4 regions of the Enterobacter vonholyi genome follow, and region 3 is predicted to be linked to each of the others. Evidence: predicted binding sites of a transcription regulator. Region 3 holds the regulator's gene; each other region holds the start of a gene.
What was found. The regulator CRP, encoded in region 3, controls carbon source genes, mostly activating them, when cyclic AMP is high. The targets are predictions, from matches to a motif close to ATGTGANNNNNNTCACAT.

Region 1: the regulator CRP is predicted to act here: its motif matches at 5,315-5,332, upstream of AB3N39_RS17460 (2-hydroxycarboxylate transporter family protein).
Region 2: the regulator CRP is predicted to act here: its motif matches at 5,027-5,044, upstream of azuC (stress response protein AzuC).
Region 4: the regulator CRP is predicted to act here: its motif matches at 3,823-3,840, upstream of uxuA (mannonate dehydratase).

Annotation. Positions count from the first base shown of each region.
Region 1 covers NZ_CP162152.1:3,728,218-3,735,461, forward strand. Annotated here, with positions in the region: gene citF (citrate lyase subunit alpha) at 1-719, opposite strand, end outside; gene citE (citrate (pro-3S)-lyase subunit beta) at 730-1,605, opposite strand; gene citD (citrate lyase acyl carrier protein) at 1,602-1,895, opposite strand; gene citC ([citrate (pro-3S)-lyase] ligase) at 1,912-2,934, opposite strand; gene AB3N39_RS17455 (fumarylacetoacetate hydrolase family protein) at 2,948-3,811, opposite strand; gene AB3N39_RS17460 (2-hydroxycarboxylate transporter family protein) at 3,829-5,190, opposite strand; gene AB3N39_RS17465 (ATP-binding protein) at 5,536-7,161, shown strand; gene AB3N39_RS17470 (response regulator) at 7,151-7,244, shown strand, end outside.
Region 2 covers NZ_CP162152.1:2,717,050-2,724,293, forward strand. Annotated here, with positions in the region: gene araG (L-arabinose ABC transporter ATP-binding protein AraG) at 1-176, opposite strand, end outside; gene araF (arabinose ABC transporter substrate-binding protein AraF) at 248-1,237, opposite strand; gene AB3N39_RS12815 (non-heme ferritin-like protein) at 2,024-2,527, shown strand; gene AB3N39_RS12820 (anaerobic C4-dicarboxylate transporter) at 3,119-4,462, shown strand; gene AB3N39_RS12825 (DUF2766 family protein) at 4,504-4,755, opposite strand; gene azuC (stress response protein AzuC) at 4,863-4,946, opposite strand; gene yecR (YecR family lipoprotein) at 5,181-5,519, shown strand; gene ftnA (non-heme ferritin) at 5,724-6,221, shown strand; gene tyrP (tyrosine transporter TyrP) at 6,472-7,244, shown strand, end outside.
Region 3 covers NZ_CP162152.1:4,062,728-4,069,971, reverse strand. Annotated here, with positions in the region: gene AB3N39_RS19185 (YccS/YhfK family putative transporter) at 1-1,977, opposite strand, end outside; gene crp (cAMP-activated global transcriptional regulator CRP) at 2,035-2,667, opposite strand; gene AB3N39_RS19175 (OsmC family protein) at 2,979-3,383, shown strand; gene AB3N39_RS19170 (phosphoribulokinase) at 3,450-4,319, opposite strand; gene AB3N39_RS19165 (YheU family protein) at 4,350-4,568, opposite strand; gene AB3N39_RS19160 (hydrolase) at 4,565-5,587, opposite strand; gene AB3N39_RS19155 (ABC transporter ATP-binding protein) at 5,700-7,244, opposite strand, start outside.
Region 4 covers NZ_CP162152.1:3,016,768-3,024,011, reverse strand. Annotated here, with positions in the region: gene AB3N39_RS14215 (phosphatase PAP2 family protein) at 407-1,120, opposite strand; gene AB3N39_RS14210 (GTP-binding protein) at 1,154-2,140, opposite strand; gene AB3N39_RS14205 (mannitol dehydrogenase family protein) at 2,265-3,731, opposite strand; gene uxuA (mannonate dehydratase) at 3,937-5,127, shown strand; gene yeiP (elongation factor P-like protein YeiP) at 5,244-5,816, opposite strand; partial or broken gene AB3N39_RS14190 (YkgJ family cysteine cluster protein) at 5,981-6,064, shown strand; gene AB3N39_RS14185 (DUF4236 domain-containing protein) at 6,101-7,192, opposite strand.

The sequences.
Region 1 (7,244 bases), 330 kb from region 3:
ACGCGCGCCGCGCCGACGCTGATTTTCGCCGGGTCACCCACGCTTTCAACCTGCACGATGTAGTCCACCTGGTCCTGCACCAGGCTGGCGGGCATATTGGGGAACGGCACCAGTTCTTCAGTCAGCAGCACCACCTTACGGGCAAAGTGCGCGTCCACCATGGCGTACCCCAGCGAGCCGCAGCACGATTTGCCGTGCGTGCCGTTGGCGTTGCCAAACTCATCGCTGCACGGCACGCCGAGAAACGCCACGTCGATATTAAGCTCGCCGTCCTGGAGCAGCTTCACGCGACCGCCGTGGGAGTGGATTTGCACCGGCTCGTCCATCAGCCCGTGGGAGATGGCATCTGCCAGCCTGCCGCGCATGCCCGAGGTGTAAATCCGGGTGATGACGCCGCTTTCGATATGCTCGATCAGCGCGTCGTTGCAGGTCATCAGCGAGCTGGAGGCCAGCGTCAGGTTTTTAAAGCCCATGCGCGCCAGCAGCGCCACAACGGTGTTGATCACCCGGTCGCCTTCGCGAAACGCGTGGTGGAAGGAGATGGTCATGCCGTCCTGCAGGCTGCAGCGCTTAACCGCCTCTTCAACAGAGGCGCAGAGCTTGCGGCTGTGTTTCGCGTCGCTGTCCGCCAGCCACGGCGTGGCGCTGTGGGCGGTATCAAACGGTTTTAGGTCCCGCAGATGGGGAAAATTCACGTGAAGAAGTTCTGTCTGATTCATTATTTCATCCTTACCGACGCACGCCGGAGGCCGCCGCGCGCTCCAGCACCACCTGCGCGTGGTTAATAATCGGTGCATCCACCATTTTGCCGTTAAGCGACACCACGCCCAGGCCGTTACGCTCGCCCTCTTCTGCCGCCTCAATCACCCTTCTGGCGTGATCCACCTCCTCCTGCGTCGGGGCGTAGGCGTTGTGCAGCAGGTCAATCTGGCGCGGGTTGATCAGCGATTTGCCGTTAAAGCCCATCTTGCGGATCAGATCGACCTCGCGCAGGAACCCGGCCTCGTCGTTTACGTCTGACCACACCACGTCGAAGGCGTCGATGCCCGCCGCGCGGGCGGCGTGCAGCACGGCGCAGCGGGCGTAGAACAGCTCGGTGCCGTCGCCGCGCTCGGTCTGCATGTCCATCACGTAGTCAAAGGCGGCCAGCGCAATGCCGATGAGGCGCGGAGAGCTGCGGGCAATCGCCACGGCGTTGATGACGCCAATGGCCGACTCAATCGCCGCCATTACGCGGGTGGAGCCGACCTCGCGGCCACACTCCTGCTCGATGCGCTCAAGGTGGCCCTCCAGCTCGTAGATGTCGTCCGGCGTGTCGGTTTTCGGCAGTCGGATCACGTCCACGCCTGCCCGCACGGCGGCTTCCAGATCCAGCAGGCCAAACGGCGTGCTCAGCGGGTTAATGCGCACCACGGTTTCGATATCCTGATACATCGGGTGCTGCAGGGCATGGAACACCAGCATGCGCGCGGTATCCTTCTCGCGCAGGGCAACGGCGTCCTCAAGGTCAAACATGATGGAGTCGGGACGGTAGATAAAGGCTGTGGAGAGCATGGCGGCATTAGCGCCCGGCAGGAACAGCATACTGCGGCGGAGTTTGCTCATTTCAGCGCCCCCCAGTTGATGGCCTGTTCATCGGCGGCACGCATCAGCGCGCTTTGCAGGCGGGCGCGGATCACACAGTCCAGCGCCCCTTTGTCTTCAATAATAATTAATCCCTGGTGCACGTTCATGGCGCGCAATGTGTCGTTGACCACCTGGCGAATTTGCTCGCCAAACTGCTTAATCACTTCACTGTGGATGACTATCTCCAGCTCGCCGTGAGCGGGAGCGATTTTCACCATCAGGTCGCTGGACTCCTGCGTTCCGGCCAGCGCCTCCCTTACAATTTTCATGATAAATTCCTGGTAGTTAAGCGACTTCCGCACTCGCACGGTAATGCGTTTCGAGATGCGCGAAGGTGGAGTCCGGGACAATCTCCCGGATCCTGGAAAACTGCTGTGTCTTCAGTAATCGACGCACTTCGGACGCCGATATGGCGTTACCGGTGGCCTTGATGCGCGGCATTTCCACCACCTCAATATGTGAGGCCAGCAGGTCGTGCAGCGTCTGGTTGTACTGGCGGGTGATATCGCAGAACGGCTCCGAGCCGATGAAGCGGTGCGTGATGCCCAGCGCCGGGGCGATAAAGTCCCGAAAGATCAGCACGTCGATCTCACTCCACGCCTGCTGCACTTTGCCGGTCTCCTTCAGGAAGTAGGCCGGAAAGGTGGCTCGAGAGATGATGTACTGCGAGCCTTCATGCACCACGACGTTCGGCAGATGCGCCACGCCCGCGCGCACCATCTCAAGACGGGCGCTGAACGGAAAGAACGAGGCGTCTTCACGCACCACGAACAGATGCAGGGCATCGCACCGCTGCGCCGCCTGCTCCACCAGATGGCGGTGGCCGAGGGTGAACGGATTGGCGTTCATCACGATGGCGCCAATGTTCTCCCCGCACTTGCGCTTCGCGCTCAGGGAACGGCAGTAGCGCTCGATCCCCTGCGGGGTGTTCTCCATCAGCACCGCGTTGTTCCCGCTCTGGGCAATCGGCCAGAAGCCGCTGCGGGCAAAGCGCTCCCGGTTGCACGGACGGGTGCAGAGGAAGAGGTGAAAATGGCCGCACTCCAGCGCCGCATTTTCCACCTCTGCCAGCAGCCGCGCGCTGAGGTTCTCGCCGCGAAGCTGCTCGTTGACCGCCACGCATTTGATGACGTTGGCAGCAAGCCCTGCGCAACCCACCAGCTGCGGGCCGGACCAGGCTTCGACGAACAGCGTGATGTCGTTGTCCAGGCCAAGGCCGCTGTCTGCCAGCAGGTAACGGATCTGGCTTAAGCGTTCCGGGTGTTTCGCCACGAGGGTGTGGCGAAAATCGATGGGTTGCGAGTGCATGCTGCCGCCTTACTTAATGTGCTGCCGCAAGCCCGACGGCTGGCGCTTCCACGATTACGTTGCTCAGATGACCGATATGCTCGATCTCCACCTCAATGCGATCGCCCTCTTTCATAAACAGCGGCGGATTGCGCTTTTTACCCACCCCGCCCGGGGATCCGGTGATGATCACGTCGCCCGGGCTGAGGCGGGTGAAGGTGCTGATGTACTCGATCAGCTCCGCAACTTTGTGGATCATGCTGCTGGTGTTGTCTTCCTGCACCATGCGGCCGTTCAGCCAGGTGCGGATTGCAAGCCTGTGCGGATCGGGGATCTCATCTGCCGTCGCCATCCACGGGCCAAACGCGCCGGTTTTGCGCCAGTTTTTACCGGCGGTAAACCAGGTGTGCTGCCAGTCGCGGGCGGAGCCGTCCATGTAGCAGCTGTAGCCCGCCACGTGACGCAGGGCGTCGTCACGGCTGATGTTCTCCCCGCCTTTACCGATGATCACCGCCAGCTCTCCTTCGTAGTCGAATTCGCTGGAGTGGCGCGGCTTCAGCACCGGTTCGTTGTGGCCGGTCTGTGAATCCGGAAAACGGACAAACAGGGTTGGGGCCGGGTTGTGCTGGTCAAACTCCTTGCGCTTGTCGGCGTAGTTCATGCCCACGCAGAGGATTTTTTCCGGCTGCTCAATCACCGGTAAGAAGGTGATGGCGCTCATCGGCACGTCCACGGCATCGTTCAGGTAGCGGGTGGCCTGTGCCAGCCCGTTACCCTGCAGCAGCGCTTTAAGATCGCTGTAGCGGTCGCCAAGACGGCGGCCTAAATCAATCACGCCGTCGGCCTGGACGATGCCGTAGCTGCGTTTTCCCTGGTATAAAAAGCTTGCGAGTTTCATTGTTCTTTCCTGAAAACTTAAACGAGGAAGTTGCCCAGAATCAGCAGTGAGACAGAGACGTTAATCGCCCCGCCGATACGGGTAGCAATCTGGGCGAATGGCATCAGGCTCATGCGGTTGCCTGCGGTCAGGATCGCCACGTCGCCGGTACCGCCCTGACCGCTCTGGCAGCAGGAGACGATGGCGACATCAATCGGGTGCATACCAATCTTTTTGCCGACGAAGAACCCGGTCGCCACGAGCGCGGAGACGGTGCTGATAATCACCAGCAGGTTGGTCAGCGTGAAGGCGGCCACCAGTTCATGCCACGGGGTGATAGCCACGCCAACGGCAAAGAGAATCGGATAGGTCACAGAGGTCTGGAAGAATTTGTACACCACCTGAGAGCCTTCCAGCAGGCGCGGAGAGGCACCGTTACAGAGCTTCACCAGAACCGCCATAAACAGCATGCCGACCGGAGCAGGCAGGCCAATCAGCTTGTGGCCGAGCATGCCCAGCATGTAGAGCAGCACCGCCAGCAGCGCGCCGGAGGCGATAGTGGTCACGTCCGCCTTGCCGGAGAATGCAGGCTGAGAGACGGTGGCATCGGCATTGGCGCGGTTAGGCATCAGCTGGCCTTCACCGGTCAGGTGTGGATAACGCTTGCCCAGCTGGTTCAGGCAGCCGGAGATGATGATCGCCGTCAGACCGCCGAGCATGACCATCGGCAGCACGCGACCGAGCGCCACGCCCTGGTCCATATGCAGCAGGGTGGCATAGCCGATGGAAAGCGGGATTGCCCCTTCGCCCACGCCGCCCGCCATAATCGGCAGAATGATAAAGAAGAAGATCTGGAATGGCTCAAGACCCAGCGCCAGGCCGACGCCCATCCCTACCAGCATGCCGACGATTTCGCCGCACAGCATCGGGAAGAAAATGCGCAAGAAGCCCTGGATCAGCACCGTGCGGTTCATGCTCATGATGCTGCCGACGATAATGCAGCAGATATAGAGGTAGAGGATGTTGGTGGATTTGTAGAACTTGGTGGTGGACTCGACCACCACGTCCGGCAGCAGGCCGTAATAGACCAGCGCGGAAGGGATAAAGGTGGCGCAAATCGCCGCCGCGCCGAGCTTGCCGACAATCGGCAGGCGTTTGCCAAACTCGCCGCAGGCAAAGCCGAAGAAGGCCAGCGTGGCCACCATGACCACGATATCGCTCGGCAGTTTTCCGCCCAGGCAATCAATGGCAATCAGCACGCCCGCCAGAACGAACAGCGGCAGAGGAATAATCCCGATTTTCCAGGTATCCATAATATGCCACCAGCGCTCTTTGAGCGAAGGTCGCTGAATTTCAATCGGGTCGTGGGTAACAGAGAAAGAATCGTCAGTTGTGCTCATAATAAGCCCCTTGGTTATTTTGTGCGTTCAGCTTAGAGTCACAAAGGCTTACTTTATGTGAGGGATGGCATATTAAAAGCGAAGTTTTAATGGCAGCTATGGTTTTAATGGTTTCTTTTATTTAATGTGATTTATACCTTATTTATTGCCGTGGTTTTTATGGTTTCTTTTCTAAATTGAACAAACAAATAACATTTGTTGATGCAGCCCAAAGCACGTTAGCCTTTTGGATAACGCTTTTACAGCGCCCGCTGTGCAAGGGATCACAAGTTTTCGGCAAAGCGGGCGTACGCGCAAAAAAAGATGATATATTGGCGATCTTTGTCGCTACCTTGCGTGATAGTTATGAAAGTCTCTTTCCAGATCAAGCTGTTTATTTCGCTGGTTGCCTTTTTCTCAGTGCTTTTTGCGTTACTGGGCGGATATTATTATGCCGACGTAGGGAAACAGCTTTATCAGGAAATGAGTACGCGAGCCAAAATACAGGCTGAAGAGATTGCGCTTATTCCGACATTGCGTAATGAAGTTGAACAAAAGAATATCAACGCCATCCATGATTTTATGCAGAAGATTTCTGCGCACAGCGACGCCAGCTTTATTGTGATTGGTGATAATAAAGGCCAGCATCTTTTTCACTCCGTCTTTGCCGACAGAGTGGGCACCACGCTGGTAGGCGGTGACAACGAAGCCGTATTGCAGGGTAAAAGCATCACCACCATCCGCAAAGGCGGGCTGGGCATTTCGCTGCGCAGTAAAGCCCCCATCTTCAACGCTGCAGGACAGGTGGTCGGCATCGTTTCGGTCGGCTATCTCACCAGCTACCTGGACACCATTACCGTCAGTAAGGTGGTCAACATTCTGATTGCCGCCGTGCTGCTGCTGATTGCTCTCTTTATCTTCTCCTGGTTCTTTACCCGCAGTATTAAGAAGCAGATCTTCTCCCTTGAGCCGCGCGAGATCGGCCTGCTGGTGCGTCAGCAGAAGGCCATGATGGAGTCTATTTATGAAGGGGTGATTGCCATTGACGATCAAAGGCGGATTGAAGTCATCAACCAGGCGGCGCGCAAGCTGCTGGGCCTGAGCCAGCCGGCCCGTGAACTGCGCGGACAGCTGATAAGCCAGGTAATCGATCCGGTCCCGTTCTTCGGCACGCAGACGATGCTGGCGAAAGATACCCATGACGAGATTTGCCGTTTTAACGATCTCACGGTGATTGCCAGCCGGGTACACATCATGCTTGAGGGATCGCTGCAGGGCTGGGTGATCACCTTCCGCGATCGCAACGAGATCGACTCTCTGAGCGCCCAGCTCAGCCAGGTCAAACGCTATGTCGATAACCTCCGCATTATGCGCCACGAGCAGTTAAACCGGATGACCACCCTCTCCGGCCTGCTGCATATGGGCCGCTATGAGGAGGCGATTGGCTACATTCAGGCGCAGTCTGAACACGCCCAGGAGCTGCTGGACTTTATCTCTTCGCGCTTCAGCTCACCGACCCTGTGCGGTCTGCTGCTGGGGAAAGCCGCCCGCGCGCGGGAGAAAGGCGTTGAATTGTGCTTCGATCCGGCCTGTCGGCTGGATAAATCATTCCTTCCCCTCGGGGAGCAGGAACTGATTTCGATTATTGGTAACCTGCTGGATAACGCCATCGAAGCGACGCAGCGGTCGCCGCTTCCCCACGCGCCGGTGGAGGTGCTGATAAAGCTCAGCGACCAGGAGCTGATTATTGAAGTCGCCGACCAGGGCGTTGGCATTACACCGGAGATCCGTGAGCGGATCTTTGAACGCGGCATCACCACCAAGACGCGCGGCGATCATGGGATTGGTCTGTATCTGATCGAAAGCTATGTCACACAGGCTGGCGGCGCAATAGAAGTTGCCGATAATACCCCGCGCGGCGCCATTTTCTCCCTGTTTATCCCGGCCACGGGAACCGCCCGGCAACTGGAAGACACCGACTATGCAACATGAACTTATCGACGTACTGATTGTTGAAGACGAGAACGAACTGGCGCAACTGCACGCGGAGCTGATAGGCAAACATCCGCGTCTGA
Region 2 (7,244 bases), 1.3 Mb from region 3:
GGCGCGTAGTTGCCGCTGAGGATCTTCAACAGCGTGGATTTACCCGCGCCGTTTTCCCCCATCAGGGCGTGAACCTGGCCGGCATAGCAGTCGAAGCTGATATCGGTCAGCGCGTTCACACCGGGGAAGGTTTTCCCGATGCCGCGAAAAGAGAGATACGGATCAGACTGTTGCATAACGTCTCCGTGATTCCTGTAGTGTGTACGTCTGGCCCCTCACGATGTATGAGGGGCGCAATCACAGCGTATTACTTACCGCCCAGTCCTTTTTTCGCCAGCTCCTCTTTGAAGTTGTCGCGGGTGATCAGCACCACGTCGGTCACTTCGGTAAATTTCGGCGGTTCGGCCCCTTTGGTGACCCAGTTGTAGAGCATCTCACTGGATTTGTAGCCGTGAACGTCCGGGCTTGGCAGCAGAGAACCGTAGAAACCGGTAGCCTGCGCTTTGGACAGCTCGCTGACGGCGTCAACGCCGTTGATGCCAATCCCGATCACGTCAGGCGCTTTGAAGCCCTGGCCTTCCGTCGCACGAACCCCGCCCAGCACGGTGTTGTCGTTCATGCCGACCACCAGCCAGTGTTTGACCTCCGGATGCTGGACGAGCATAGAGTTCGCGGCGTCGAAAGCGCCTGGGATATCGTTGGATTTGGTTGGGACCTTATAGATCTGTTTTTCCGGGAAGCCGGCTGCTTTTAGCGCATCCATTGAACCGGTAGTACGACGACGTGCGGTGTCCAGCTCGTCAGCCGTGATAGCCATCACCGCGGTCTCTTTGACATCCCAGCCGCGCTTTTGCATCTCTTTATAGAGCTCCTGGCCCTGGCGTTCGCCAATTTTTGTCGCCGCCATCATGACCAGCGGGACGGTATCCATCGGCTTGCCTTTAGCGTTGACGAACTGATCGTCAACCGCGATGACCTTCATGTCGTAACCGCGCGCCTTCGCCGCAATCGCCGATCCCAGCTTTGGATCAGGGGTACAGATAACGAAACCTTTTGCACCGCTGGCCGCAAGGCTGTCGATGGCGTTCAGGGTTTTTTCGCCGTCAGGCACGGCGATTTTAATGACTTCAAAACCTAAATCTTTCCCGGCTTTATCTGCGAATTTCCACTCAGTCTGGAACCAGGGCTCTTCGGGCTGTTTTACCAAAAAACCGAGTTTTAAATTCTCAGCGATAGCGGATTGTGACATAACGGCAGCCAGACCGATGGCCGCCAGCGCTTTAGTAAATTTGTGCATGGTAAACTCCAGCTTTAGCATTCTTTTCTGTAGGGAATAAGTGCGTGCTTCTTATTTAATCGGACTTAAAACAAGGCATTAGCGCTTACCTCGTCATAAGCGTTATTGCTGGTGATAGTTTTAGCGGGAAATTAATCATCCATAAGAGAGCCCCATCACACCGCAGAATTACAGTAATTGCGTACATAAATTCAGCGAAAAATGACATAAAAAAGACAGGATTTGTCAGACAAATAGAAGGGGGTTAAGCAGAATTATCCATAAGATTAGCCAAGATATCCCTGATGCCCATCAGCGGGCAAAACGGCACCTGGCGTTAAACGGGTTCAACATGTTTTTCATCACGAATGTACAATGCACCTGAAAAACGTTATTCCGCAGAATTTGATTTAGCGCAATTTTATTGACACATCATATATTCGAAACGATTAAACCGTATTTCTGTTTTTCACGGAGTAATATTCCAACTTAATATTTTGAAAGAGTAACAGTGTGTCACCTCAGCAAAAAACCTTAATATTTAGACACTTAAAAAGCACTCACTTCATGGCGAGCTAATTGCTTTTCTGTACTATATTAAGCTTTGTAATGTATGGTAAACACAGCCTAATTAAGAGTTTTCTTAGACCACAGACAAGGGTATGCTTATTTATATCGAACACAGGAAGTGTATTTCGGTCGACTTCGGTCACGGCAGAATGTGTATTTCTGCTCTTTTCTTCATATTTGCCTGACGCTCAGGTTAAGCAACGGACATCACGTCCCACAGTCAATAAGGATATGAGTATGGCTACCCAAACGATGATGCAAAAACTTAACGCGCAGATGAACCTGGAGTTCTACGCCTCGAATCTGCACCTTCACTTAAGTGCGTGGTGTGCCGAGAATAGCCTTACGGGGTCTGCCACCTTCTTTCGCTCGCAGGCGCAAAGTAACGTCACCCATATGATGCGTGTCTTTAACTTTCTGAAAGCCGCAGGGGCAAATCCTGTCGTCAAAGCCCTTGATGGGATCAACGAAAACTACTCTTGCCTGGAAGAACTCTTCCAGAAAACGCTTGAAGAGTACGAGCAACGCTGCAGCACGCTCAGCAAACTGGCCGATGAAGCCAAAGCGCAGCAGGACATTACGACGCTCAGATTCTTACGCGATATGGGTAAAGAACAGCAGCAGGATGGCATGCTGCTGAAGACGCTGGCGGATGAGATCCATCACGCGCAGCAGGCGGGTTTATGTCCTGAGCAGACAGACCGTCATCTGCTCGACATTGTGTCGGTGCAGCAACACTGAGTTTTTTAATCTGCTCCAACCGGGCTGAGGGTTTCCCAAGAATTTATTAACCTGAAGCGATGAATTTTGTTTCAGGCAAGTGAATAACTGACAGCGATGTCCTGGTCCGGCTGTAAATCGCCGAAGCGTTTCCGTAAGGCCGGGGCGAGGCGCAGGGATGCGCCGAGAGGGTGTGGCCTGCAGGGATGCAGGCTCATGCCCGACCCGATAGCCTGAAGGAATAAGCTGAGGGCACCGCGAAGCGGCGATTTACCGCCGGGAGCCCGGGTCGCCAGGGCGGCGGCGATTGAGCCGCCCTGGCACGTTCACCGGTCATGTCGTTAAAGAGTAGCAAGGAACATGAAGTGAACGGAATGACCACCACAGCCGTATGTTCCCCCTCACCCCAGCCCTCTCCCTCAAGGGAGAGGGAGTCGTCCGTGCAGGCATTGTTTTGTGGGGATCCCTCCTCCCACCTGAGGCAGGATTCCTTTTCCCATCTCCAACCATCTGCTTTTGCTGAAATTTAACAAATCAGATCTGGCTCCCAATGATTAACCACACAACGTGTGATGATTTATTTAGTTACATAATCATTGACGAGGGAGCATCATGATCACCATTGAGTTTGTTGTCATTCTCCTCTGCCTGCTGACGGGTACGCGTTTCGGCGGAATGGGGCTTGGGTTAATCAGCGGTATTGGTCTTTTTATTTTATGTTTTGTCTTTGGTCTGCAGCCGGGTAAACCGCCGGTTGACGTTATGCTGACCATCCTTGCGGTGATTGGCTGTGCCGCTACCCTGCAAACGGCGGGCGGTCTCAACGTCATGATGCAGTTTGCTGAACGTCTTCTGCGCAAACACCCGCAGCACATCACCCTGCTCGCCCCTTTCACCACCTGGATGCTAACCTTTCTGTGCGGCACCGGGCATGTGGTCTACACCATGTTCCCCATCATTGCGGATATCGCCCTGAAAAAAGGGATCCGCCCGGAGCGCCCTATGGCCGTGGCATCGGTCGCGTCGCAGATGGCGATCACGGCCTCCCCCGTTTCCGTTGCCGTCGTGTCGCTGGTCTCCATCCTGGCGGCCCAGCATGGGCTCGGCCACGCGTGGGGGATCCTGGAAATACTTGCCGTCTCGGTTCCCGCTTCACTTTTTGGCGTGGCCATAGCGGCCCTGTGGAGCTTACGCCGCGGGAAAGATTTGGCAGACGACATGGAGTTTCAGGAAAAGCTGAAAGATCCTAAGCAGCGAGAATTTATCTACGGCGGAACGGAGACGTTAATGAATCAACGTTTTCCTAAACAGGCCTACTGGTCCACGTGGATTTTCTTTGCCGGTATTGCCGTGGTCGTTTTGCTGGGGGCATTCCCTGAATTGCGCCCTGCCTTTGAAGTGAAAGGTAAAATGACGGCGCTGTCGATGAACCTTGTCATTCAGATGATGATGTTAATTGCGGGCGCGGTGATGCTGATGGCCTGCAAGGTCAATGCGTCGGCCATTTCCAACGGCGCGGTGTTCAAAGCCGGTATGGTCGCGATCTTCTCGGTGTTCGGCGTGGCGTGGATGAGCGATACTTTTTTTCAGGCACATCTCGAGGAGTTAAAGCTGGCGCTGGAAGGCGTGGTGAAAAGCCACCCGTGGACGTATGCCATTGTACTGTTTCTGGTGTCAAAACTGGTGAACAGCCAGGCGGCGGCGCTGACGGCCGTTGCGCCTATGGGCCTCATGCTGGGCATCGACCCGAAAATGCTGATCGCCTTTTTCCCGGCATCATACGGCTATTTTGTGCTGCCAACCTATCCAAGTGATTTGGCCTGCATCGGCTTTGACCGGTCAGGCACGACCCGCATCGGGAAATTCATAATCAACCACAGCTTCATTTTGCCAGGGCTGATTGGGGTGAGCTGCGCGTGCGCGGCGAGCTACCTGCTGGTCCAGACGTTCTTCTGACAGCATCAAAGGGCGACACGTACCGTCGCCCATTTCCCTGCTTAGTGGGATTCACCCTGCGGCGTGAATCGCAGCTCGATCAGCGCGATGGCTTTCTGGATCGCACGAAGCGTTACCGGATCAGCGGCAGCAGGATGGCTGGCGAAATCGATGTTTTTGAGCTGGGTAGACATCTTCTCGCGCACTTCAACCGGCGCAATCACGTCCAGAACATCAAGGATTTGTTTGATAACCAGCTGACAGGCGACAACGTCAGAGACCAGTTCCTGATCGGCGCTCAGGTTTTGTGACATGGGGCTTTCTCCTTATTTAAAGGCCGCCATATTAGCAAAACACGCCCCCTGACATCTCCCCTTCAACGCCTGCAGGTATAAAAAAACCTGCCGAAGCAGGTTTTTTATCAGAACATGGCGCCCGGCGGCACGTCTTTGAACGTGCGGCAGTAATTGGCCCACATGCTTTTCAGGATTTTGCGCAGTTTCACGATGAGGCTCCATTAACTTGTTATACAACTTTATTGTCAACGTGCCTATAATATGACCACTGTCACAAAAATCAATATTTTTGTGACATGCATCACAATTTAATCCGCATGTGGCCTGACAGCGTTAATCCCGGACCCGTTGCAAAGAGTGAGGGCAGATTGTCCGGCTATTCCAGGCATTGCAGCGGGCATCTGCGGGTACGATAACGTATTTCCATCCACTCAGAGCGAACCATGAAAAGAGTCATTGTAGCCGGCACAATCCTGCTGCTCGCGGGGTGTAGTATTAACCGCCAGGCTGAAGTCAGTAGTCTCGATGCCCCAAACGGAATCGTCCGCCTCGACTACGGCCAGGCAGCGCTGCAAAATGCATATTCCGATGAGTATGTGAATAACGGCACGGCGGCAAAAGCGTGTCAGAGCATGGGGTATGCTACCGCCTCAGCCTATGGTCAGCCCATTAAAACCTGTACCCTGACAAGCGGTTCTCTGTGCCTGAACGAGAGCGTGACTATCCAGTACAAATGTATGGGTTACGCCGTTAATCCTAAGTCAAATAATCCGTGGTATTAATCGAAGCTGCCAGCGTGTGCTGGCAGTTTATTTCATTACGAACAAAAATAATTCTCATTAATACATTATAAAAATCGCCAATGCGTTTTATTCCCATTCGTATTTTGAATAAATAAAATAATAATTTTACGTTTTGCAAATAATTAAATAACAAATTATAGTGTCGCTCATTGTGGACCAGAAATAATAATCCGGAGCGTCACCATGCTGAAAACTGAAATGATCGACAAGCTCAACGCACAAATGAATCTTGAGCTTTTTTCATCCCTGCTCTACCAGCAGATGAGCGCCTGGTGCAGCTACCACAGCTTCGAAGGTGCGGCCGCGTTTCTGCGTCGTCACGCTCAGGAAGAGATGACCCACATGCAGCGTCTGTTTGATTATCTGACAGATACGGGCAGCCTGCCGCGCATTGACACCGTGGCCTCACCGTTTGCTGAGTATAATTCTCTCGATGAACTGTTCCGCGCCACCTACGAGCACGAGCAGCTGATCACCCAGAAAATTAACGAACTGGTTCATGCTGCGATGACCAGCCAGGATTATCCAACCTTTAATTTCCTGCAGTGGTACGTCGCTGAACAACACGAAGAAGAGAAGCTGTTTAAATCCGTGCTGGATAAATTATCGCTGGTGGGGAAATCCGGTGAAGGTCTTTACTTTATTGATAAAGAACTTTCCACTCTCGATACTCAGAATTAATTTCAGCGCGGTGCCGGTTTCCGGCACCGCGTTAATTTACCTTCCCTCCCCCGCATCGAAATACCCATTTTATTCCCTGTACGCCCTGTTTACGTTACGCCTGAGCGTCGCCCCACGTCATAGAATTGCCGGCAGCGCAATTCGTAAACTTTTAATTACAGTACTTGTAACGGTGATTTGACGAGTTACGGCTTTTCCCTTACTCTGCGCCGCAGATTTGTCGCGGTTAAGAAGCGTTGTAGAGGAAAGCGTGAAAAACAGAACCCTGGGAAGTATTTTTATCGTCGCCGGAACGACAATTGGCGCAGGAATGCTGGCCATGCCCCTGGCGGCCGCGGGCGTGGGATTTGGCATGACCCTGCTGCTGCTGGGTACGCTCTGGGCGCTGATGTGCTACACCGCCCTGCTGCTGCTTGAGGTTTACCAGCACGTCCCCGCCGACACCGGCCTGGGTTCGCTTGCGGCGCGCTATCTGGGACGCTACGGCCAGTGGATAACCGGCTTTAGCATGATGTTCCTGATGTACGCCCTGACCGCCGCCTATATCAGCGGCGCCGGGGAACTCATCGCCTCCAGCGTCAACGACTGGTTTGGCTCTGACATTACCCCGGCGACGGGGGCTATCTTCTTTGCGCTCATCGGCGGCGGCGTGGTCTGCGTGGGGACATCGCTGGTCGATCTGTTTAACCGCTTTCTGTTCAGCGCCAAAATTCTCTTCCTGATTATCATGCTGGTGCTGCTGGCCCCGCACGTGCACAAGGTCAACCTGCTGACGCTGCCGCTGGAAAAAGGGCTGGCGCTTTCCGCGATCCCGGTCATTTTCACCTCGTTTGGCTTCCACGGTAGCGTGCCGAGCATCGTCAGCTATATGAACGGCGATATCCGCAAGCTGCGCCGCGTCTTTGTTATCGGCAGCGCGATCCCGCTGATCGCCTATATTTTCTGGCAGCTGGTGACGCTGGGCAGCATTGACTCTTCGACCTTTATTGGGCTGATGGCGCAACACGCTGGCCTGAACGGTTT
Region 3 (7,244 bases):
CTGCAAGTGCTGCTCCAGGGTGCTCATTGGCCCGTGGGTCAACGTCTCCGGCGCTTCCAGAATGTTTGAGTCTCCCGACTCGCCCGGCGCGTCATACTCCAGACGCTGCTGACACCTCTGCAACGCAATTTCACATGACTGCAGATAGCGCTGCGCCAGGTCCGGCGTCAGCATCGTGTGCTCGCGCGCCAGCGTGGTCATGGCGTTAATGTGCTCGACGATAAACTGGCTATGCGTCACCCAGAGCTTCATATCGGCCAGATAGTGCGAATTAAAGCCCGGCTCCTGCATCGCCTGGTTAAGCGAGTTGAACAGGGCGTTGTGCGCCTGGTTGACTTTCATGCGCTGATAGGCCAGCGGGGACGGCTGCGGGTCATCGCTCAGGATCAGGCGAATGGCCTGCTGGTCGGCCTCCAGCGCGTCGTGGGCGTTCTGTCTCAGCAGCCCGCTCTGCCACTGCGGCCAGAGCCAGACCATGCCGCCAAAGGCAATCAGGCAGCCGATCAGAGTATCAATCAGCCTGGCGACAATAAACTGTTCGCCATTGAGCGTAAGCAGCTGCAGGGTATATACCGCCGTCACCGTAAAGCCCACCATCGCCCAGCCATAGTTTTTGCGGATAATTAGATAGCTCACCAGCGTGATCGCCAGCATCCCTGCCAGGGTATAGCCTTCCGGCACGTGGAAGTGCAGCGTTACTCCCGCAATGATCAGCCCGGCCATCGTTCCGCCCGCCCGGTGCAGAATACGCACCCGCGTGGCACCGTAGCCGTTCTGGGTGACAAACAGCACGGTCATTAAGATCCAGTAGGGCTTCGGCAGATGCAGCGCCATGCCCATCAGGCTGGCGGTACTGAGCATCACGCTAATCCTTGCGGCGTTGCGCAGGGCGGACGATTTAAAAGAAAGATAGCTTTTGAGCGCGGGCAATAACGGCAGCCGTTTTTGCTTATCCGCCATCAGGTCGCGGGGATAAAGCGGACGCTGGGTGCGCAATACCCGGGCGATGCGGCTGAAGTGCCAGGCGGCAAACTGTCCGACCGGGTTATCCGGATGCTGGCGGGCGATTTTCTCCAGCGCGCCGAGCTGTTTATCCATGTTAAAGCGCGTGGGGTAGCGGTGATAGAGAATATCATCGGCCAGCACCCGCAGGCGTGCGGAGACGGTCTGCGCGTTCCAGCGGATCACCGCTTCGGCATGGCTGCGCTCGACCAGCTTTTGTACCTCCTGCGGGTGGTGCAGGCTCACGGAGATATGTTCCTGTAGATCCAGCCCGACCTGGAAGGTGCGCAGCAGGCGTTTATACTCGTGGTTCTTGTTGGCGGCGAGCATGTGTAGCTGCTGATAGCACTGGCTTATGAGATCCACCACCTTCTGCTGGCGCGTCAGCAGCGGCGGTAAGGATTTTTCCGGATCGGTATGCTGGGTGAGCAGGGTGTATTTGGCCTCGCAGTAATCCGCCAACTGCACATAGAGCAGGCTCAGGGATTCGCGCAGCGGCTGTTCGCGCCACAGCCAGAACCAGAACCAGTTAAACAGCCCGTACCACAGCGTCCCCAGAGCGTAGATCAGCAGCGGCTCCCACACAGGCATATTCCCGGCGAGGCTCAGCGTGAAGATGGCCGCAATCAGCGAGGCGGGAAGCAGGCGGGCGTGCAGCGAGCTGATTTCGGCGGTGACGCCGAGCGTCATCGCCAGCACGGTCAGGATCAGCGGCAGCGGGATATCACGAGCCAGTAACAGCTGTACGGCGAGGCTACAGCCCGCAAACAGGCAGCCGCCAACGATCAGGCGTTTGAAAAAGCGCTTATGCGGCGTGTCCAGACCGGCGATGTTGCAGCAGGCGGGTACGAGAGAAAACAGCAGGCCCTGCTGAAGATGTCCGAGGATCAGGCCTATGGCCACGGGTAGACACAACACCAGCGTTTGTCGCAGTGCGTAGTTAACTTCCGGGTGATAGATCAGCCTGCGCCACATGGGGAGTAGAGACAAAAACGGCGTGACACCTTGCGATGGCACGCCGTTTAAGCGGAATTAACGCGTTCCGTAGACCACGATGGTTTTACCGTGGGCGGAGATCAGGTTTTGATCTTCCAGCATTTTCAGGATACGGCCTACTGTTTCACGGGAGCAACCGACGATCTGACCAATTTCCTGACGGGTAATTTTAATTTGCATGCCGTCCGGGTGGGTCATGGCGTCTGGCTGTTTCGCCAGGTTCAGCAGGGTCTGCGCGATACGGCCGGTAACGTCCAGGAAGGCGAGGTTACCCACTTTCTCTGACGTGACCTGCAGACGGCGCGCCATCTGGGAAGAAAGACGCATCAGAATGTCAGGGTTAACCTGAATCAGCTGACGGAACTTCTTGTAAGAAATTTCAGCCACTTCACATGCTGTCTTTGCACGAACCCAGGCGCTACGTTCCTGGCCCTCTTCAAACAGGCCCAGTTCACCGATGAAATCGCCCTGGTTCAGATAAGAAAGGATCATCTCTTTCCCTTCTTCATCTTTGATCAGCACTGCCACCGAGCCTTTAACGATGTAATACAACGTTTCCGCTTTTTCACCCTGGTGAATCAGCGTGCTCTTTGATGGGTACTTATGAATGTGGCAATGAGACAAGAACCATTCGAGAGTCGGGTCTGTTTGCGGTTTGCCAAGCACCATGCGCTGTTATCCTCTGTTATAAGCTGTCACCAGAGTCATCAAATGCATCCGGACTCTGGGGTTGCAATCGAATTCTTACCCATACCCTGGGAAGTCGGCTACCGTAACGTTTCGCAGCCAGTAAAGTTTGATGTCCTCTGCATACATGTGTAACGTCAATGTATTACTGTAGCATCCAGAGTGTTTTAGCATAGCTTTCGCCGCGTGTCTCCTGGTGTCTCGCTTCAGCATGATGCAGGTCGCCTTCCATTGCGAGAAATGTAACGCACGCGTAATCTGTCACCAAAAATGCAACGTTGGAGTTTAAGAATATGCAAGCGCGCGTGAAATGGGTTGAAGGTTTAACGTTCCTGGGCGAATCCGCGTCAGGGCACCAGATTTTAATGGACGGTAACTCCGGCGATAAAGCGCCAAGCCCAATGGAAATGGTGCTGATGGCGGCAGGCGGATGCAGCGCCATTGACGTGGTGTCGATTCTGCAAAAAGGTCGTCATGACGTGACGGATTGTGAGGTTAAACTCACCTCAGAACGGCGTGAAGAGGCGCCACGTCTGTTCACCCATATTAACCTGCACTTTGTGGTCACAGGTAAAGAACTAAAAGACGCGGCGGTCTCGCGTGCGGTGGATCTGTCTGCGGAGAAGTACTGCTCTGTGGCATTAATGCTGGAGAAAGCGGTAAAAATCACGCATTCGTATGAAGTGATCGAGGCGTGATTGATGGGGCATCGTGCGTGTTGATGCCCTCACCCTAACCCTCTCCCACAGGGAGAGGGAACATGCTCACGCAATCTGCTTCCCTTCCATCAGTCGCTCCACCAGCGGCGTCATGATGAGCTCCATCGCCAGCCCCATTTTTCCGCCCGGCACGACCAATGTATTCATGTGCGAAATAAACGAGCCCTGCAGCATGGCCAGTAGCCAGGGGTAATCAATGCCTTCGAGATTGCGGAAATGGATCACCACAAAGCTCTCATCCAGGGATGGGATACTTTTGGCGGCAAACGGGTTGGAGGTATCCACCGTCGGCACGCGCTGGAAGTTGATATGGGTGCGGGAGAACTGCGGCGTCAGGAAGTTGATGTAATCTTCCATGGAGCGTACCACCGAGTCCATTACCGCCTCTCGCGAATGGCCACGTTCGCTCATGTCGCGCGTCAGCTTCTGGATCCACTCCAGGTTCACGATAGGGACCACACCGACCAGCAGGTCCACGTGGCGCGCCACGTCGTGTTGCGGGGTGACCACGCCGCCGTGTAATCCTTCGTAAAACAGGACGTCAGTGGGTTCCGGCAGCGGTTGCCATGGGGTAAAGGTTCCCGGCACCTGATTCCAGGGAACGGCTTCATCATAGGTATGCAGATACTTGCGGGACTGCCCTTTACCGCTCTGGCCGTACTCAATAAAGGTTTGTTCCAGCAGGCCGAAGTCATTGGCTTCCGGACCGAAGTAGCTGATGTGTTTACCCAGATCGCGCGCCTTACGGATGGCCATGTCCATTTCCGGACGCGTGTAGCGGTGAAAGCTGTCGCCCTCGACCTCCGCCGCACGGAGATTCAGCTGGGCGAAAATCTTGCGAAATGCGAGGCTTGTGGTGGTGGTTCCCGCACCACTCGACCCCGTAACGGCTATAACCGGATGTCTGGCAGACATAGCAACTCCCTGACTGAAAAGGGTGGAAGATCAGCCGTGAAACGCGTTGCGGGGCATGATATTGACCGTCTCATGCAGTTCTGACCACACCAGCACCACGTCGCCGCTTTTCAGCTGGCGCTTTACATCGTTGACCTTTTGCTCAAGCGAGCGTTCCTGTTCACCATAATCGGTGCCTTCGCGTAATACAAAGCTTTCAATCAGATTATCGAGCGTTTCGGGAGCCAGATCCTGCCAGGGAATAATCATTTTGCACCGTCCAGATAAGGGGTTAGCCAGTCAGGAATACGCGCCTCAAGCCACATTTTCGGGCGGCGCAGCGTGCCGCCGATAAACCCGACGTGGCCGCCGTGCTCGGTCAACTGATAGTGAACGTTGTCGGGCAGGAATTCCTGCGCGGGGATCGAGTGATGATCCATAAACGGGTCATCTTTGGCATGAATAATCAGCGTTGGCTGCGTGATCTTGCTGAGCAGCGGCATGGCGCTGCACTGACGATAATAGTCAATCGCATCGGCGAAGCCGTGAATTTTCGCGGTGATCAGGTCGTCGAACTCGCGAATACGGCGTACCTTTTTCAGCTGGCGCAGGCTGACCGGCAGGGTATCCGGGTAGGCCTTCAGTTTACGTGCCGCATTGGCCTTCAGGAGGTTGAGGAGGTAACGCTGGTAGACGCGGGAGAAGCCTTTATCCATATGGTAGCTGCACTGCTCGAGCATAAACGGCGCGGAGACAATGACGGCGGCCTCCAGCGGCACGCTTTCGCCCTCTTTGGCCAGCAAGCAGGCCAGCATATTGCCGCCCAGCGAGTAGCCCACGGCGGCCGTTGGCACGGTGCCATAATTTTCACGCAGCCAGTGTAAAAACCACGTCCCGTCTTCTGTTTCACCCGAGTGATAAATGCGTTTCTGACGATTCGGTTCGCCGCTACAGCCGCGAAAATGCATCACCACGCCGAGCCAGCCGCGCGCTTTTGCCGCTTCAATTAGCCCATGGGCATACGGGCTGTGCAGGCTGCCTTCCAGACCGTGAAAGACCACCAGACGCGGCTTATGGCGAGCCTGTTCCGGCGCTTCGCTCCAGGCGAGATCCAGAAAATCACCGTCTGGCAGGTCAAGCCGTTGCCAGTGCGGGGTGAACTGAACCTTGCGGCGGATCAGTCGCGGCAGCATGGTCTGCAAATGGGGATTGGCCACGCCGCGCATAGGCACGAACTCAGTGCTGTCTTCGACCGCAATGTCGAAGTCTGATGGGATGATTTGGGTCATAAGCGCGATGCTGATTCTTGTCGGAAATTTACGATACTTTCCGAATTGTACCCCGTTTAAGCTGGATTTCCGAACCCGGTACGGATTCTGTTCTTAAAACGGGGTAAACAGGTCAGTCAGCCTGCAGCATCCCTTCCAGCTGCTCCTGCGCATCCAGCCACGCCATCTCGCACTCTTCCAGGCTGGATTTGGTCTTCGCCTGCGTTTGCAGGCAGTCCGTCAGTTCGGCTTTACGGCTCTGGTCATACAGACCGCTGTCGCCGAGCTTCTCTTCAACAGCGGCAAGCGTGGCGTTGAGCTTTTCCATCTCTTTTTCGAGACGGGCAATCTCTTTACGCAGCGGCTGCGTCTGGGTGCGCAGCTCCGCTTCACGGCGTTTCTGGTCTTTACGTGCCTGCGCGCTGTTGGCGTTGTCTTTCGCTGACTCTTCCGGCTGGTTCTCCTGCTTCTGCACGTCCGTCAGCCACTGCTGATAGTCTTCCAGATCGCCATCGAACGGTTCCACTTTGCCATCGTGCACTAAATACAGATCGTCCGTGGTGGAGCGGATCAGGTGGCGGTCGTGCGAAACCACCACCAGCGCGCCTTCGAACTCAATCAGCGCTTCGGTCAGCGCCTGACGCATATCGAGATCCAGGTGGTTGGTCGGTTCATCGAGCAGCAGCAGGTTCGGACGCTGCCAGACGATCAGCGCCAGCACCAGACGGGCTTTTTCGCCCCCGGAGAAGCGCTCGGTGTTTTCAGTCACCTTATCGCCCTGGAAGCCGAAGCCGCCGAGGTAGTCGCGCAGCTTCTGCTCCATCTCCTGCGGCGCCAGACGCGCCAGGTGCTGAATCGGGGATTCATCCGCGCGTAAAAATTCCAGCTGATGCTGGGCGAAATAGCCCAGCTTGATGCCCTTCGCCAGGCCGATTTCACCCTTGACCGGGTTAAGCTCACCCGCCAGCAGTTTGATCAGCGTCGATTTACCGGCGCCGTTGCGTCCCAGCAGGCCAATACGTGAACCCGGCACCAGGTTGAGCTTGATGGAGTCGAGAATAATGCGGTCGGCATAGCCCGCGCTGACTTTTTCCATCTTCAGCAGCGGGTTCGGCAGGCTTTCCGGGGCGCGGAAGCTGAAGTGGAACGGGTTATCCACGTGCGCCGGGGCGATCATCTCCATGCGTTCCAGCATCTTGATGCGGCTCTGGGCCTGCTTCGCTTTTGAGGCTTTGGCCTTGAAGCGATCCACGAAGCTCTGCAGGTGTGCCACGCGCTGCTGCTGGCTTTCGTACATGGACTGCTGCTGGGCAAGACGCGTCGCGCGCTGGCGCTCGAAGGAGCTGTAGTTGCCGGTGTACTCGAACATCGTTTGCTGTTCGATATGAATGATTTTATCCACCACCGGGTCGAGGAAGTCGCGGTCGTGGGAGATCAGAATCAGAGTGCCCTGATAGCTCTTGAGCCACTTCTCCAGCCAAATAACCGCATCGAGATCGAGGTGGTTAGTCGGTTCATCGAGCAGAAGCAGGTCAGAGCGGCAGATCAGCGCCTGCGCCAGGTTGAGGCGCATACGCCAGCCGCCGGAGAAGTCGCTGACCGGGCGTTCCAGCTGTTCATTGCTGAAGCCCAGGCCGTGCAGCAGGCTGGAGGCGCGGGAGCGAATGGTCCACGCGTC
Region 4 (7,244 bases), 1.0 Mb from region 3:
TTTCCCTTGAAGTCCTTAACGACAAATATCGTTATAAAAATGCCAAACGTGACGAGACTAATTATCTGTTCACATTGAGACAATTCTTTCTGGTCACATTTGTGGTACAGCGCACAAAATTATTCGCCAGCGAAATAATTATCTCTATGGGGCAAAACGAGTTCGAGATTAACCGATTGCCTGGGGTATTGCGAGAAAAAAAAGCCTTTTTTTTATAAGAAAATGTGATACAGAAAGTAAAAATCCGTAATTGCTTAAAATGCGGACAGATCCGAGGCTTTATCGCGCAATTGCTTCATTTTTATCATGAATGTGATGACAAGAATATGACGCTGGGAAAAGATCGTGGCGGAAAGGCTATCGGGGATCATGTCGATCCCTGATAGCTCACGTTAATTTAGGTTAGTTATTTGTTTAATTGTTGTTGCGCTCTGCCGGGAAGATAGCGATCGAACAGCGCTATTATCCTGTCGCTCAGTGGGGTCATCAAACACCACGGCAGCGCAATCAGCGCAACGGAGAGCGAACCGACGGCAATATCGGTGAACCAGTGAGCGCCAATCATTACGCGCGGGAAGGCAAAAACCACAAAAATAATCAGGGCTATGGCAAACGCTTTTCTGCCGAAATAGCGAAGCATAATTGAGGAAAAAATAAGCAGCATCATGCCGTGATCGCCAGGGAAACTGTCCTTCGACGCATCTTTTGTTGGAATATGCAGCAGCTCGCTGACGCGATAGATATCGGTGAAAAAGAGCGTTGGGCTGGAACGCTTAACCGGAATAATCGCGGTGGCCAGCTGGTTAATGACGACAGCAAACAGCAGCATCACCAGACCGATAATCAGAATACGCCGACGCACGGCTTTGTCCTCTTTCAGCCAGAAAGAGAGCATCAGGCAGCCCATCGCCAGCAGCGAGAAGCCGTCAAAGGCGCGGTTGTTGGTAATTGCCACCAGCCACAGGAACGCGTTGCTCTTCACCAGCTCCTGATTGAAGAAGTGAAAAATGGCAGAATCCAGCGGGAACCAGAAACCATGATCTGCCGGGATATACCAGGAGAAGAAAAGCGCCAGACCGGCGACATTAAGCAGTAATATCAGGGGAAATCGAGTTGTCATAACGTTCTGCATAGAGTGAAAACTGGGGCAACGTTAGCCGCCCGAACTTAAACGAATCCTCAACAGACTGGACTGGAGGGCATTCCAGTCGGCGTTAACCGCACTAATTAACTCTATACGGCTGTCAGGCGGCGCCACGTTTTGCGTTTCAATAAAGAAATCGTCGCCCTGGCGGTTGATCCGCACCAGTCCGTCCGGGGTGCGCATGATCCCTTTCACGCGATCGACGGGCGCAAGACGGGCCCACTCCAGGATCCCGATGGTGTCAAAAACGGTTTCAGCATCAAAAATCCATCCGCAGGCCTGATATCCCTGGCCGCTATTCAGATTACGACGCCAGCGCTGGTGTTCCGGCAGACTCAGGGCTGCCAGACCCTGTTTAACCGGATGACTGTGCGAATGCTCCGCGCTGGCGGGCAGCTCGGTGCGGTTCAGACGAGGCAGGTTAAGCAGGGCGCTATCAATATTCCCCTGGGTGGTCTGCACCCGTGTGCGATTGCCGCCAAAATGTTGCCACCACGCATCCAGCGCAGCCTGGCTTTCAGCCGTGGCGCGATCTGCTTTATTCGCGACAATAACGTCAGCGGAGGCGAGCTGATCGCGGAAGTTCTCATTAGCCACCGCCTTGTCATCCAGAAGCTGACGCGGATCGAGCAGGCACAGGGTGGCGCGCAAATCGATCCACGGCTCGTAAACCGGGGCGGTCAGTAAATCGAGGATTTGCTTAGGGTGACCCAGCCCGGTAGGTTCAATCAGCAGGCGGTCAGGTTTGCCCTGACGCAGCAGGGTATTGAGGCCGACCTGCATAGGCAGGCCATTGACGCAGCACATGCATCCGCCGGGGATCTCTTTAATCATCGCGCCGCTGGATGACAGCAACGCGCCGTCAATGCCCACCTCGCCAAATTCATTGACCAGCACGGCCCACTTCTCGGCCGGATCTTTATTCGCCAGCAGGTGGAGAATTGAGGTGGTTTTACCGCTGCCGAGAAAACCGGTGATGAGGTTGGTTTTGGTCACGTGCGCTCCAGATCAGAATTGTGATGCTATAACACTATTCTCTCTATCCTGGCGAAAAACGTGACCTGTGAGAAGGGGAAGGGCGAACGGAGGCCTCATCCGTTCGCGTTAAGCGCAGTAATCGTTAAATATTTAACGTTTCGATAACAGCCTGACGTGCGCCGTTGCGGATAATGCGCTGGTATGCCTGGCGGACAGTCTCCACAAAGACGCTGTTTTGTGCGAGATCGTGACCAAAGACCTCACTCAGCCCCAGCAGCGCGTTAACGCGGTCGGCGTCGCTGCTGGCGTTGACGATGGCGCGGATTTTATCGCTGAGGGGATCGCGAACGTCAATCGCATTGCCACGGTCGTCGATACCGCTGACGTAGCGTATCCAGCCGGCCACGCCCAGAGCCAGCAGCGGCCACGGCGTATTTCGCTCAAGATGAACGCGGGTCCCGTCAAGCATTCTCTGGGGCAGCTTCTGGCTACCGTCCATCGCGATTTGCCAGGTCCGATGCTGGAGGGCCGGGTTGGCAAAGCGTTCAATTAGGCTATCGGCGTAGGCGGTGAAATCGACATCCTTAATCCGTAACGTGGGGGCCTGCTCGTTCAGCATCAGCCGACGGGCGGCTTCACGGAACGCCGCGTCCTCCATGCATTCATTAATATGCGCGTAGCCCGCGAGGTACCCCAGATACGCCAGGAAAGAGTGGCTGCCGTTGAGCATGCGTAATTTCATCTGCTCCCACGGCAGAACATCCTGCACCATCTGGACACCCGCCACTTCCCACTCGGGACGGCCTGCGACAAAATTATCTTCCACCACCCACTGAATAAACGGTTCGCAGCTGATGGCGCACGGATCTTCAACGCCGAGCGCGTCGGTGATTTCCGCAAGCGATGCTTCCGTCGCGGCGGGAACAATTCTGTCAACCATCGTTCCCGGGAAGCTCACGTGGCTATCAATCCATTCAGACAGCGCCGCGGAACGCTTTTGCGCCATGCCCAGCACCGCGTTTTTGACCACGTGCCCGTTATCCGGGATGTTGTCGCAGGAGAGCACGGTAAACGCAGGCAAACCGCGCTCGCGGCGGCGGTGGAGCGCTTCGACCAGGATCCCTGGGGCAGAATGTGGCTCTGAGGGGTTTTCAAGGTCGTGGACGATCCGGGGGTTATTCAGATCGAGTTTTCCGGTCGCGGGATCGATGCAATAGCCTTTTTCCGTGATGGTGAGCGATACAATCGCGACCTGAGGCTCGCAAAATTTCTCAATAATGGCGGGCAGGGAGTCCAGCTTTGCGTTCAGGCACTCATGGACGGCGCCGACGATAATCGCCTCATTTCCTTCAGCCCCTTTCTCCAGCACGGTGAACAGATGCTCCTGCGCGCGCAGCTGGCTCATCAGCGCGTCGCCGCTGAACAGGCTAATCTCACAAATCCCCCAGTCGCCGCCTTTTTCATTCAGCACCCTATTTGTTAACAAGGCCTGGTGCGCACGGTGAAACGCGCCAAAGCCAAAGTGAACGATGCGGGAGCGTAATGACTGGCGATCGTAGCGAGGTTGCTGAACCCCGGCAGGAAGGACGGTAGAGGCAATTGTCTTCATGAGATACACACCTGATTAACCATTAATTAACAATGCCAGTGTAAAGTTATATGACAGCAAATAAAATTGGTGAGCCGTAAATATCCCCGTTATGTGAGTTTGATCAATCAATGTGTGGCGGTGTATTGACCCTTTACGGCAAACATGTATGGTAGTCGTCATTGCAGTAACGCATATTGGTATAACAACTTAAGAGGGTGAGGCAATGGAACAAACCTGGCGTTGGTACGGGCCGAACGATCCGGTTTCTCTTGATGATGTGCGTCAGGCTGGCGCAACGGGTGTCGTCACGGCGCTGCATCATATTCCTAACGGTCAGGTCTGGCCGGTAGAGGAAATACAGACGCGTCAGGCGCTGCTGGCGGAGAAGGGATTAACCTGGTCTGTGGTGGAAAGCATTCCTGTTCATGAAGATATCAAAACCCATTCCGGGGAGTATCAGACCTGGATTGCTAACTATCAGCAGAGCATTCGTAACCTCGCGGCCTGCGGTATTGATACGGTTTGCTATAACTTCATGCCCATCCTCGACTGGACGCGAACCGACCTCGAATATCAGATGCCGGACGGCTCAAAAGCGCTGCGTTTCGATCAGATTGCCTTTGCAGCGTTCGAGTTGCACATCCTGAAACGGCCTGGCGCTGAAGCGGATTACAGCGTGGAAGAGCAGCAGCAGGCACTCGAATGGATCAATGCAGCCAGCGACGCGGACATCGAAAAGCTGACCCGTAATATTATTGCGGGCCTGCCGGGTGCCGAAGAGGGGTATACGCTGGATCAGTTCCGCGCCCGCCTGGCGGAATACGGCAATATTGATAAGCACCAGCTGCGTGAAAACATGGCGTATTTCCTGCGCGCTATCGTGCCGGTTGCGGAAGAGGTCGGGGTTCGCCTGGCCGTGCACCCGGACGATCCACCGCGTCCCATTCTCGGCCTGCCGCGCATTGTTTCCACAATTGAAGATATGCAGTGGCTGAAAGAGACGGTCGACAGCATCTATAACGGCTTCACCATGTGTACCGGCTCCTACGGCGTGCGGGCAGATAACGATCTGGTGCGGATGATTGAAACCTTCGGCGACCGCATTCATTTTACGCATCTGCGCGCGACCTGCCGTGAAGAGAACCCAAAAACCTTCCACGAGGCGGCTCACCTGGGCGGCGATGTGAATATGGTGGCGGTGGTAGACGCCGTTCTGGCCGAAGAGGCGCGTCGCAAGCAGATTGGCGATGTGCGTCCTATTCCGTTCCGTCCAGACCACGGCCACCAGATGCTGGACGATCTGCGTAAGAAAACCAACCCAGGCTATTCTGCGATTGGCCGTCTTAAAGGGATGGCGGAAGTGCGTGGCGTTGAGCTGGCGCTGAAGATGACGAAGTATCCGGAGCTTCTGTAAGCTCTGTTGCCCGGTGGCGCTACGCTTACCGGGCCTACAAAAAAACCGGCCTGAGAGCCGGTTTTTTTGTTTTGTAGGTCGGGTAAGGCGAAGCCGCCATCCGACAAACGCCGCAATCAGTCAGCGCGACCCATATAGCGTTTTTCTTCGATATGGATGCGGATCTTCTCGCCAGCGGAGAGGTATTCCGGCACCTGCACCACCAGGCCGGTCGTCAGGGTAGCCGGTTTGTTGCGGGCACTGGCGGATGCGCCTTTGATGCCGGGTGCCGTTTCAACGATTTCCAGATCGACGGTCTGAGGCAGTTCCAGCGCCAGCAGCACGCCATCCCAGGTCAGAACCTGCATGTCAGGCATACCGCCTTCAGGAATGAACAGCAGCTCTTCTTCAATCTGATCTTTGGTGAAGATGTACGGGGTGTAATCTTCTTTGTCCATGAACACGTATTCGTTGCCGTCGATGTAGGAGAAATCAACATAGCGACGGGTCAGGGTCACGGTATCGACAATATCGTCACCTTTGAAGCGTTCTTCCACTTTGAGGCCGGTACGCACATCGGCGAAACGCATTTTATACAGCGTTGCTGCACCACGGGCGCTTGGTGCCTGAATGTCGATATCTTTCACAATCAGCAGTTTGCCGTTGTAATTCAGCACCATACCTTTCTTAATTTCGTTCGCTCTTGGCATTGCAGTAATCCTGTTTACGGGAGGTAAAAAATATCGCGCCAAATTACTCGCGCGCGGCCTTTCAGGCAAGTGGAATTCGTGGCTTTTGCTATCAATACGCAAAAGGTGTTACTGTGCGCGCGATGCCCGACTACGCGGGCCATCGTCAGCGAAAGAGAGCATTTATGGATTGCCGTCCCGATTGTGGCGCGTGCTGTACTGCACCGTCCATTTCAAGCCCCATTCCTGGAATGCCCGAGGGCAAGCCTAACAGTCAATTATTCTCAGTATAAAAAATGACATAGCTAAGCAGAAATGACTTTTTTGCTAAGTGTTTCAATTGAATGTGAAAAGCTTTCTCCATAGCCAGTTTTAGACAGTTGTAATAACTCATTTAGTCCAGAATGACTTGTAAACGAAAGGTTTTCATAAAGACATATAGGAAGTTCTGAATTGTCTTTAAATCTTCTGTCTGGGCCTCCAGACTTGTTCACATACTTCCATGTCCTGCCAACGACTATGGCATCTCCAGGTACACCTTCGCTCTCAATGAATCGACTATCACCTACATTAACGAATAGCTGGTTATAACCAACAGCGCCTACACCTTCACGGTCATAAACCAGTACTCTATCTGGAAAAAAATGCAATGTTTGGCGACCGACATTGATAGCAATCGTCTCAATATTTGTTTTAACAAAGGGAGGCTTTGATTTGCTGATTGAGGTGACTTTTCTGCGTAGTAAGTTACCAGCTCCGGCATGATACTTGGGGTCATAAACGGCTCCAGAAGCTTCTATATGCCATACTTTTGAGCAGCTTGCGAGCTTGGCTCCACTATCATGAAGTTGCTGGTAACATGCCATCATTTGATCATCAAAGTCATAAAAAAGAACAGTAGTCTTTCTTAGCTGATCGTACATGTAAGCAAAAACAGAGATTGCTACCCCTACGATAAAGCCTATAGCGAGGCACCACTCAGGCCATGTCTGTGAAAAACCGTAAAGTAACAGCGCAATCGAAAGGCACATGACCAAGGGCCATATTTGTGACTTCTTATGTTTGTTGTTCAACTCTTCAAGCAGTTCTCGGGAACTTGAATCAACGATTTCCGAGATATGGGATGACTCGATTTCCTCGAGAGGTGCATGTGTAGTGTCATGTTCTATTGGGGATTCATTAGGTACACGTTGGACCTTTTTACCGTTCTCTGGGATCATGCTTGGTGAAAGCGAAGCACGATAATAGACTCCGCCAGCACCAACATGGATGTAATTTCCTCTTGGACCAGTACCGAATCTCAGCCCTTTTATGCCAATAGATGCGCCGACTCCAGATTTGGATAGGTTGAATCTTATCGGTCCAACGCGAATGCTTTTCCTAACGTAAATGCCCATAGTAACTCCATGTAATAGGTAGCATGAGAATGTGAGTCAACGAAAATCCTAA